Regions from separate parts of the Methylobacterium sp. Leaf87 genome, predicted to be linked through region 1. Evidence: riboswitches for the same ligand, from Rfam matches in the RefSeq annotation. Region 1 holds a riboswitch; the other holds the start of a gene.

Region 1 (4,390 bases):
CCTCGTCCTCAACCTCGTGCCGATCCCGGGCCTCGACGGCTACGCCGCCGCGCGGCCGTGGGTGCCTGCCGCATGGCAGGCCGTGGGCGATGCGGGTGCCCGCCATGCCGGCCTCGTGCTGACGGTGCTGTTCCTGTTCTCCGGCGCCTTCAGCCGGCTTCTGTTCCGGACGAGCCTGCGGCTCACCACCTTGATGGGCGTCGACCCCGCCGACGTGGTGGCCGGATACCGCCTGATCCGCCTGTGGTGAGGCGGGCCCACCACCGTCCGCGTGCCGCGCGCGCGCGGGTTTCGTGCTAAGGCGGCGTCCCTGTCCGGAGGCGATCCCGCCCGGTGGAGACCGTGATGGCCCTCAAGACGACGTTCCTGGTCCAGACCTTCGTGATCAAGCGCAAGCGCCTCGTGCCGGGCGACCGCGAGGTGGCGCCCACGGAGAGCGGCGCCCTCAAGAAGGCGGAGGCCATGGCGGGGCGCTTCCCCGGCACCGCCGCCATTCGGGTGGTGGCCGACGACGAGACCGGCGAACTCGAGAGCGCCGCCATCTTGGCCCAGTTCGGCGAGGTGCCGGACGACTTCGCGGAAAGCCTCCAGGGCTCCTGAAACGCGGGTTCCTGAAACGCGGGCTTCTTCGTTCGATCGTGCATCACCTACGGGCAGGCGTGACGCTGGCCGTCATTGCCGAGATAGGTGCCCGACTGGCGGTCGTAGGACCGGAAGCGACGGACGCAGTAGGCGTCGTCCCGCTGATGGGCGACTTCTGTCTCGACGGCGTAGCCGGCCGGCGCATAGCCGCCGCCATAGGCACCGTAGCCACCACCGTAATAGGCCGGGGCGTAGCCGCCACCGTAGTAATCGTCGCCATAGAAGCCGCTGCCGAGGCCGTAGCCGATACCGGCTCCGGCGAGCCCTAGGCCGACCCCGAGGCCGAGACCGCCGTAGCCGCGGCGGTAGCCGTAGCCGCGCCCGCCCCGGTAATCGGCGAACCCGCCGCGATAGCCACCCCGGTTGAACCCGCCGACGCCGCCACGATACCCGCCAAGCGCCGCGCCGCCGCCGAACCCGGCCGCCGTGGCGCCGAGACCACGGCCGCCGCCGAAGCCGCGCCCCGCGAAGCCCTGACCGCCGCCGAACCCGCGCCCGGCTAGGCCCTGGCCGCCGAAGCCGCCGCGCCCACCGCCCATCATGCCGCCGCGGAACCCACCACCGCCCGCGAAGCCGCCGCCGCCGAAGCCACGGCCGCCCCCGCCGAAGCCGCCCATATGGCCACCGCCGCCGCGAAATCCGCCCCCGCCGCGCGCGTCGGCCTGGGCGGGAATGAGAATGAGAGCCCCGACCATGGCGGCCGATGCGAGGAGAATGCGATTCATGGTGATGATCCGCGTTGCAGCGCCGGTCCGGAACGGAGGCGCGTTTGGAGGATCAACGCTGCCGTCAACGCAAGGTTCGAACCGTGACCTTGGCGTTCGTTCCATCCGTCGACGGCTCGGTCCCGGACGGGGTCTGGGCTGACCCTGGGGTCCCAATGGAACTCCGCTCACGAAAATGCTACCTTGGGTTTATAATAGATGGATTGATAAACCTTAAGTTATATATTTCTTGGGTGGACCGGCCGCAGAGACCGGGATCACAAGGACAAGCCCATGGACATCAAAGTCAATGATTCCGACTGGAACGGCCTGACGGGCGAAGAGCGGGACAAGATTCGTACGATCATCACTCAGATCTTCAAGCAGGATCATAATATCGTCGGAGACAAGACGCAGACCGCCGATGCGCAGCAGCTCGATTCGATCTTCTGTACGCTGGCCTGCAATGCCGCCCAGGGCCTGGCCGAATCGGCGTGCAACGCCATCCCGAATCCGACCGGGAAGCAGGTATGCCTGATCGCGGCGCAGCAGGCCGGCGACTTCTGCCGAAGCAAGTGCTGAAGACCATGGGCGCGACAGCCGCGCCGAACCGACTTTGACGACGCCGCCGAGTCGCAGGACTCGGCGGACCGACCGTGGCGGGACTTTCGGCGGAACCGCCCGTGTACGGCTGCGGCGATTGACAAATCGGGCGCAGGCGTCGAACCTGGAACGATTCCGAGGGGGGCTCCGAGACCGGGAGCTGAGATTGGGCGCGACGCCCTGACCCTTGAACCTGATCCGGTTCGTACCGGCGGAGGGACGGGAATGCTTTCGCCGCGCCATTGCGTGGTGTCCCCCACCCAATGCTGTTCCTAACGAATCCGGGTCGCCTCCCACGCCAGGAGCACGCCCGATGAACAAGCCCGTTTTGCCCCAGGATCTCCCCCACGATCTTCCGCAAGGTCTTCCCAAAGGCTCGCCCCAGGCGGTGACCACCGGCCCGATCATGGGGTCGCACAAGGTCTACGCGGCGGTGGCCGGGCATGACGACATCCGGGTGCCGTTCCGCGAGGTGACCCTGAGCGACCCGAAGGAGGCCCCCGTGCGGGTCTACGATCCGTCGGGCCCTTACACGCAGACGGACGCCAACATCGACCTCAACGCCGGCCTGCCGCTGATCCGCGATCCGTGGATCGCCAAGCGCGGCTACGCCACGGTGACGCCGCGCGCGGTCAAGCCCGAGGACAACGGCTTCGTGCCCGAGGACAAGCTCGTGGCCCCGTGTCCGGCGCAGCGCCTCATCCGCAAGGCCGGCCCCGGCCAGATGGTGACGCAGTACGAGTTCGCGAAGGCCGGGATCATCACGGAAGAGATGATCTACGTCGCCCACCGCGAGAACCTCGCCCGCGAGACGGTGCTGGAGGGCGCGCAGGCCGCGCTCAGCGACGGCAACAGCTTCGGCGCGGCGCTGCCGGCCTTCATCACCCCCGAATTCGTCCGCGAAGAGATCGCGCGCGGCCGGGCCATCATCCCGGCCAACATCAACCACCCCGAGGTGGAGCCGATGGCCATCGGCCGCAACTTCCTCGTCAAGATCAACGCCAACATCGGCAACTCGGCCGTCACCTCCTCGGCGGCGGAAGAGGTCGAGAAGCTGGTCTGGGCGACCCGCTGGGGCGCCGACACGGTGATGGACCTCTCGACGGGCCGCAACATCCACAACATCCGCTCGTGGATCGTGCGCAACTCGCCGGTCCCGATCGGCACGGTGCCGATCTACCAGGCCCTGGAGAAGGTCGGCGGCGATCCGCTGAAACTCGACTGGGAGGTGTTCAAGGATACCCTCATCGAGCAGGCCGAGCAGGGCATCGACTACTTCACCATCCACGCCGGGGTGCGCCTCGCCCACGTGCCGCTCACCGCGCGCCGCGTCACCGGCATCGTCAGCCGCGGCGGCTCGATCATGGCGCGCTGGTGCCTCGCCGGGCACCGCGAATCGTTCCTCTACGAGCGCTTCGACGAGATCTGCGACATCATGCGGGCCTACGACGTGTCGTTCTCGCTGGGCGACGGCCTGCGCCCCGGCTCCATCGCCGACGCCAACGATGCGGCCCAGTTCGCCGAACTCGAGACCCTCGGCGAGTTGACGAAAATCGCCTGGGACAAGGGCTGCCAGACCATGATCGAGGGCCCCGGCCACGTGCCGATGCACAAGATCAAGGTGAACATGGAAAAGCAGTTGGAGGAGTGCGGCGAGGCGCCGTTCTACACCCTCGGGCCCCTAACCACCGACATCGCGCCCGGCTACGACCACATCACGTCGGGCATCGGGGCGGCCATGATCGGCTGGTTCGGCTGCGCCATGCTCTGCTACGTCACGCCGAAGGAGCATCTCGGCCTGCCCAACCGCGACGACGTGAAGGAAGGCGTGATCACCTACAAGATCGCCGCCCACGCCGCCGACCTCGCCAAGGGCCATCCGGCGGCGCAACTGCGGGACGACGCCCTCTCCCGCGCCCGGTTCGACTTCCGCTGGGAGGACCAGTTCAACCTCTCCCTCGATCCCGACACGGCGCGCGCCTACCACGACGAGACCATGCCGAAGGACGCCCACAAGGTGGCGCACTTCTGCTCCATGTGCGGCCCGAAATTCTGCTCGATGAAGATCACGCAGGATCTCCGCGCCGAGGTGCTCGCCATGGAGGCGGCGGGCCAGGTTCTCGGCGAGGCCACCCCCATGAGCCAGGCCGAACGCGAGGCCGGCATGGCGGCGAAATCCGCCGAGTTCCAGGCCGAGGGCGGCAAGCTCTACGTGGACGCGGCGGAGTAGAGCGGAGGGGGCCGCTTCCATGCGCGGACGGTCCCGACCGGTCTTCACACTTGCGATGCGTGCGCCGTCTTCCCCTATGGGAAGGCGGCGCACGGAGTCTGCCCAGCCGACGACTGACCATTCTTGCATTCTCAGCGGGCTTCGGCCGGCATGTCTCGGATTTGGGACATGAGGAACGTCTCGGCCCGTCGCCAGGCCTCATCCGTATCGC
Region 2 (4,390 bases), on a different contig from region 1:
TTGGCACCGGTCAGACCATCGCGCCACTTGTTAACCGTCAGGTTCTCGTCCGTATCGTTCATGACGATTCCGAGGATCTTCTTCGGGTTTTCCAGAAACAGGAACAGGAGCAAACCGACGAGGGCGAAGACGATGACCGAGATGGCAGTCTTCATGCCGAGGCCGGCGATTCCCGCTCGTGCAGCACCGAGGAACGTCGTCCCACCAGCACGATAGGCGTCGATAGCGAGCTTCGTGGCTGCGAGACCGACGCTGAGCACGCCGCCGCCGATGATTTCACCGGCCGCCTGCCCGGGCGTCTTCGCGTTCGAGGCGTTCTCGAACCGCTTCGTCAGCATATAGACATAATCTTTGACGTCGTTCCCCCTGTAACTCAGGATTGTGGGGACGTCCGTGGGTACGATCGTGAAGTTGGGCTCGATGTCCACGTCACTCGCCAGCATCGCGTCCAGGAGCGCGTCTTCGGCTTCGCAGTTGGGGCTGCCCTGATGCCAATCCTCAAGGTAGCCCTCACGCTTCGCCTTATCGAAGATCGCATCGAGCAGTGCCCCGGCGGCACGCTTCTTCTTCTCGGCATATGGGAGATGCGAACGAAGGATAGGTGCGAGGTCGACGTTGAACTGCTTTCGCAGATTGCCGATGACCTCCTCGGCGAACGCAACTTCAGAGAGTTCGAGTAAACGGCTTTCCAAGCGAATCATCACACGCTTCCTTACGTTGAGGTTGCGTTATCGAGATGCAATACAACCTGGAAGAAAACAATCTCAGATTTCATTTCACGTGAGGATTCGACACCGTCGTGATTCGAGGCCTTTCGGGATCGTGCCCATCTCCCCCACCGGAGGTCCTGGGGGAGGCGAGGCGCGGAATTCGAATGGAATTGCAACCGGGGTCCGCAGATTTCACGTTGATCCAACCATCGTTTCCCGGTTGATGGCGGTTCGGAGAGCCGCGCAAAGCGAGCGTCCGGTTGCCGAAGCGCGATCCTTGACCCAACTAGGCCATATGCTCGATCGAGGTCCGCCCCAGTCGCCGCCCACCGCCGAAGCCGACGGATCGGAAGCGAACGACGTTCCGTTCGGCGCCCTGCAGCAATGCGTGGCCCTGCGCGACTGGCTGCTGAGCGAGGGCGCCCGGATGCCCAACGCCGAGGACCTCCTGGCGGGGCTGGCCGAGCGGCTCATCGACCTCGGGGTGCCGGTGGACCGGGCGACCACGGCCATCGACGCCCTGCATTCCGAGTATTCCGGCGTCGGCCGTTTCTGGACCCGCGAATCGGGCTCGACGGTGCGGCTGTTCCCCCACGGCGACGCCTCCGACAAGGCCTACCGCGAGAGCCCGTTCCAGACGGTCCACGAGACCGGGGAGTGGCTGATCCTCGATCTTTCCGAGACGCCGTCCGACGCCTACGCGGTGATCCCCGACCTGAAGGCCGAGGGCTACCGCCACTACATCGTGGCGCCGCTGTTCTTCACCAACGGCACCCGCAACGGCATCACGTTCGCCACACGCAGCGCGGATGGATTTCGCGACGAGGACGTGGCGATCCTGCGCTTCGTCATCCCGACGCTCGCCGCCGTGATGGAGATGCGCAGCATCAACAAGCAGCTCGACCACGTGCTGCGGATCTATGTCGGCGACGAACCGCACAAGGCGATCCTGGCCGGCTCGATCCGGCGCGGCCACGTTCAGCGCATCCGCTCGGCGATCCTGTTCGCCGACATGCGCGACTACACCCGCATCTCCGCCGAGATGACCCCGGAAGAAGCGGTGGACCTCCTCAACATCTTCTTCGACTGTCTCGTGCCGGCCATCGAGCGCGAGGGCGGCGAGGTGCTGAAGTACCTCGGCGACGGCCTGCTGGCGATCTTTCGCGAGCGGGGCGACGACCTCGGCGGGGCGGCCAAGGGGGCATTGACGGCGGCCCAGAGCGCGCTCGCGGCCCTCGCCGAAGCCAACGGCCTCGGGCGCTTCGCCCAGCCCGTGGCGGCCGGCATCGCGCTCCATCACGGCGAGGCCGCCTACGGCAATGTCGGCTCGGGCGCGCGCCTCGACTTCACGGTCATCGGCCGCGACGTGAACCTCGCGAGCCGCCTCGCCCGCCTCAACCGGACGCTCGGCGAGCCCCTGCTGATGTCCAAGCCCTTCGTGGATTTCCTCTGGGGCGATCCGGTCTCCCTCGGCACCCACGCCCTCGACGGGTTCGCCGAGCCCATGGGGGTGTTCCGCCCCGGACGGCCGGCCGCGACGGTGTGACGAGGCGCGCGGGGTGTTGACCGGAGCGTCGTTGCGGCCCACATCGGTGGTGTTCCAGGGAGATCCCCGGCAAGGGGCTGAGAAACCGATGAGCGGCCTGCGTGCGGGCGGCGGCGCGGAAATCCTTCGAACCTGAACCGGTTCATACCGGCGTAGGGATTGGACCGCCGTGTTTGCCCGCCCGAGTTCGGCGGGCTTCGCTCAGAAGCGCACCGGCCCCACACCCCCTGCGTCCGTCGCGGAGGTTGTCCAGGTGCTCGTTCCCAGCCGACCCATCGATCTCAGGCGCTCACCCGCCGCCGCCCGGGCGCAATCCGCCCTGCCGGCCCGCTGCGATGTCGCCATCGTCGGCGGCGGCCTCATCGGCCTGTCCATCGCCTGGCGCCTCGCGGAACGCGGACGCGCCGTTACCGTCGTCGAGCGCGAGACCGTCGGCGCGGGGGCGAGCCTCGCTGCCACCGGCATGCTGGCGCCGGCCGCCGAGCACGAGCCCGGCTCCGACCAGCTGCTGCCCTTGGCCCTGGTGAGCCTGTCGCGCTGGCCGGGGTTTCGCGACGCCCTGCAGGCGGCGTCGGGCGTCGACATCGACTACCGGGAGGAGGGCACCCTGGTGCTCGCCATCGGCCGCGACGAGGTCGAGCGCTTGCGCTTTCGCCACGACCTGCAGGTCCGCTCGGGCCTCGAGGCCACGTGGCTGTCCGGGCCGCAGGTGAGGGCCCGCGAGCCGGCCCTGCGCCCGGCCGTCACCGCCGGCCTCTACTGTCCCCACGATCATCAGGTCGATCCGAGCCGGGTCATGGCCGCCCTGGTGCGGGCCTGCACGGCCGCGGGCGTCACCATCGTGGAGAATTGCTCCGTCGAAGCCCTGGACTGGGCGGGCGACCGGGTCACGGGGCTCCTGACCGGCCAGGGCCGGCTCGCGGCCGAGACCGTGATCCTCGCCGCCGGCGCCTGGAGCGGGCAGACCGGGCTGCTCCCCGATGCCCTAGCGCTGCCGGTGCGTCCCCTGAAGGGCCAGTCGCTGGCGCTGCGCACCACCGCCCGCACCGGAACCCTCACCCACATGGTCTGGACCGAGCAGGTCCACATGGCCCCGAAGAGCGACGGCCACCTCATCGTCGGGGCGACGGTGGAGGATTGCGGCTTCACCCCCGGCGTCACGGCGGGCGGCCTCTACGCGCTGCTGGAAGGGGCGCGCCGTGTCCTGCCCGGTATCGAGGAGATGGCCGTCGAGGCCGTGTGGAGCGGCTACCGCCCGACCTCCGACGACGACGCGCCGATCATCGACACCCTGGCCCCCGGCCTCGTCGCGGCGACGGGCCACCACCGCAACGGCTACCTCCTGGCGCCCGCCACCGCCGACGCCGTCGCGGCCCTGCTGACGGACGGCGCCGTGCCGGACTACGCCAGCGCCTTCGGCCGCGCCCGCTTCGCCCCGGCCGAGACGAGGGCGCGTGTATGAAACTCATCCTCAACGGCCGGCCCCACGAGAGCGCGGCGCGCGACCTCGACGCCCTGTTCCGGATCGAGGCCGAGGAGACCGGGATCGAGAGCCCACAGGGCATCGCCATCGCCGTCAACGGCGCGGTTATCCGCCGCCGGGACTGGGAAACGACGCAACTCGAAGAGGGCGACCGCGTCGAGATCGTCCGCGCCATGCAGGGAGGCTGAAACCATGACCGAACCCCACGACGATCCCCTCGTCATCGCCGGCATCACCCTGGGCTCGCGCCTGTTCATCGGTACGGCGGGCTATCCCACCCAATCCATCATGGCCGAATCCGTGGCGGCGTCGGGCGCCGAAGTGGTGACCGCCTCGATCCGCCGGGTCTCGCTCCAGGGCCACGGCTCGGACACGGTCAGCAAGCTCAAGGGCTACCGCTTCCTGCCCAACACCGCCGGCTGCGAGACGGCGCGCGACGCGATCATGACCGCCGAACTCGCCCGCGAGGCCCTCGACACGACGTGGATCAAGGTCGAGGTCATCGGCGACCGCGAGACTCTGTACCCGGACGTCGCCGAATTACTGGAGGCCTGCCGCCACCTCGTGGAGGACGGCTTCACCGTGCTGCCCTATTGCAACGACGATCCGGTGGTGTGCCAGCGCCTGGCCGACATCGGCTGCGCCGCCGTG

Evidence for each region. Region 1 has a riboswitch for thiamine pyrophosphate ahead of thiC (phosphomethylpyrimidine synthase ThiC). Riboswitches for the same ligand answer to the same signal wherever they lie in the genome.
Region 2: linked by a shared signal. The riboswitch ahead of thiO (glycine oxidase ThiO) and the one ahead of thiC (phosphomethylpyrimidine synthase ThiC) in region 1 are both predicted to bind thiamine pyrophosphate.

Annotation. Positions count from the first base shown of each region.
Region 1 is NZ_LMMI01000001.1:370,102-374,491, forward strand. It holds gene ASF22_RS01690 (site-2 protease family protein) at 1-250, shown strand, start outside; gene ASF22_RS01695 (hypothetical protein) at 346-600, shown strand; gene ASF22_RS01700 (BA14K family protein) at 648-1,367, opposite strand; gene ASF22_RS01705 (hypothetical protein) at 1,641-1,928, shown strand; TPP riboswitch at 2,078-2,186, shown strand; gene thiC (phosphomethylpyrimidine synthase ThiC) at 2,263-4,179, shown strand; gene ASF22_RS01715 (DUF2380 domain-containing protein) at 4,311-4,390, opposite strand, start outside.
Region 2 is NZ_LMMI01000061.1:62,688-67,077, reverse strand. It holds gene ASF22_RS22110 (hypothetical protein) at 1-701, opposite strand, end outside; gene ASF22_RS22105 (adenylate/guanylate cyclase domain-containing protein) at 1,006-2,256, shown strand; TPP riboswitch at 2,304-2,433, shown strand; gene thiO (glycine oxidase ThiO) at 2,510-3,718, shown strand; gene thiS (sulfur carrier protein ThiS) at 3,715-3,927, shown strand; gene ASF22_RS22090 (thiazole synthase) at 3,932-4,390, shown strand, end outside.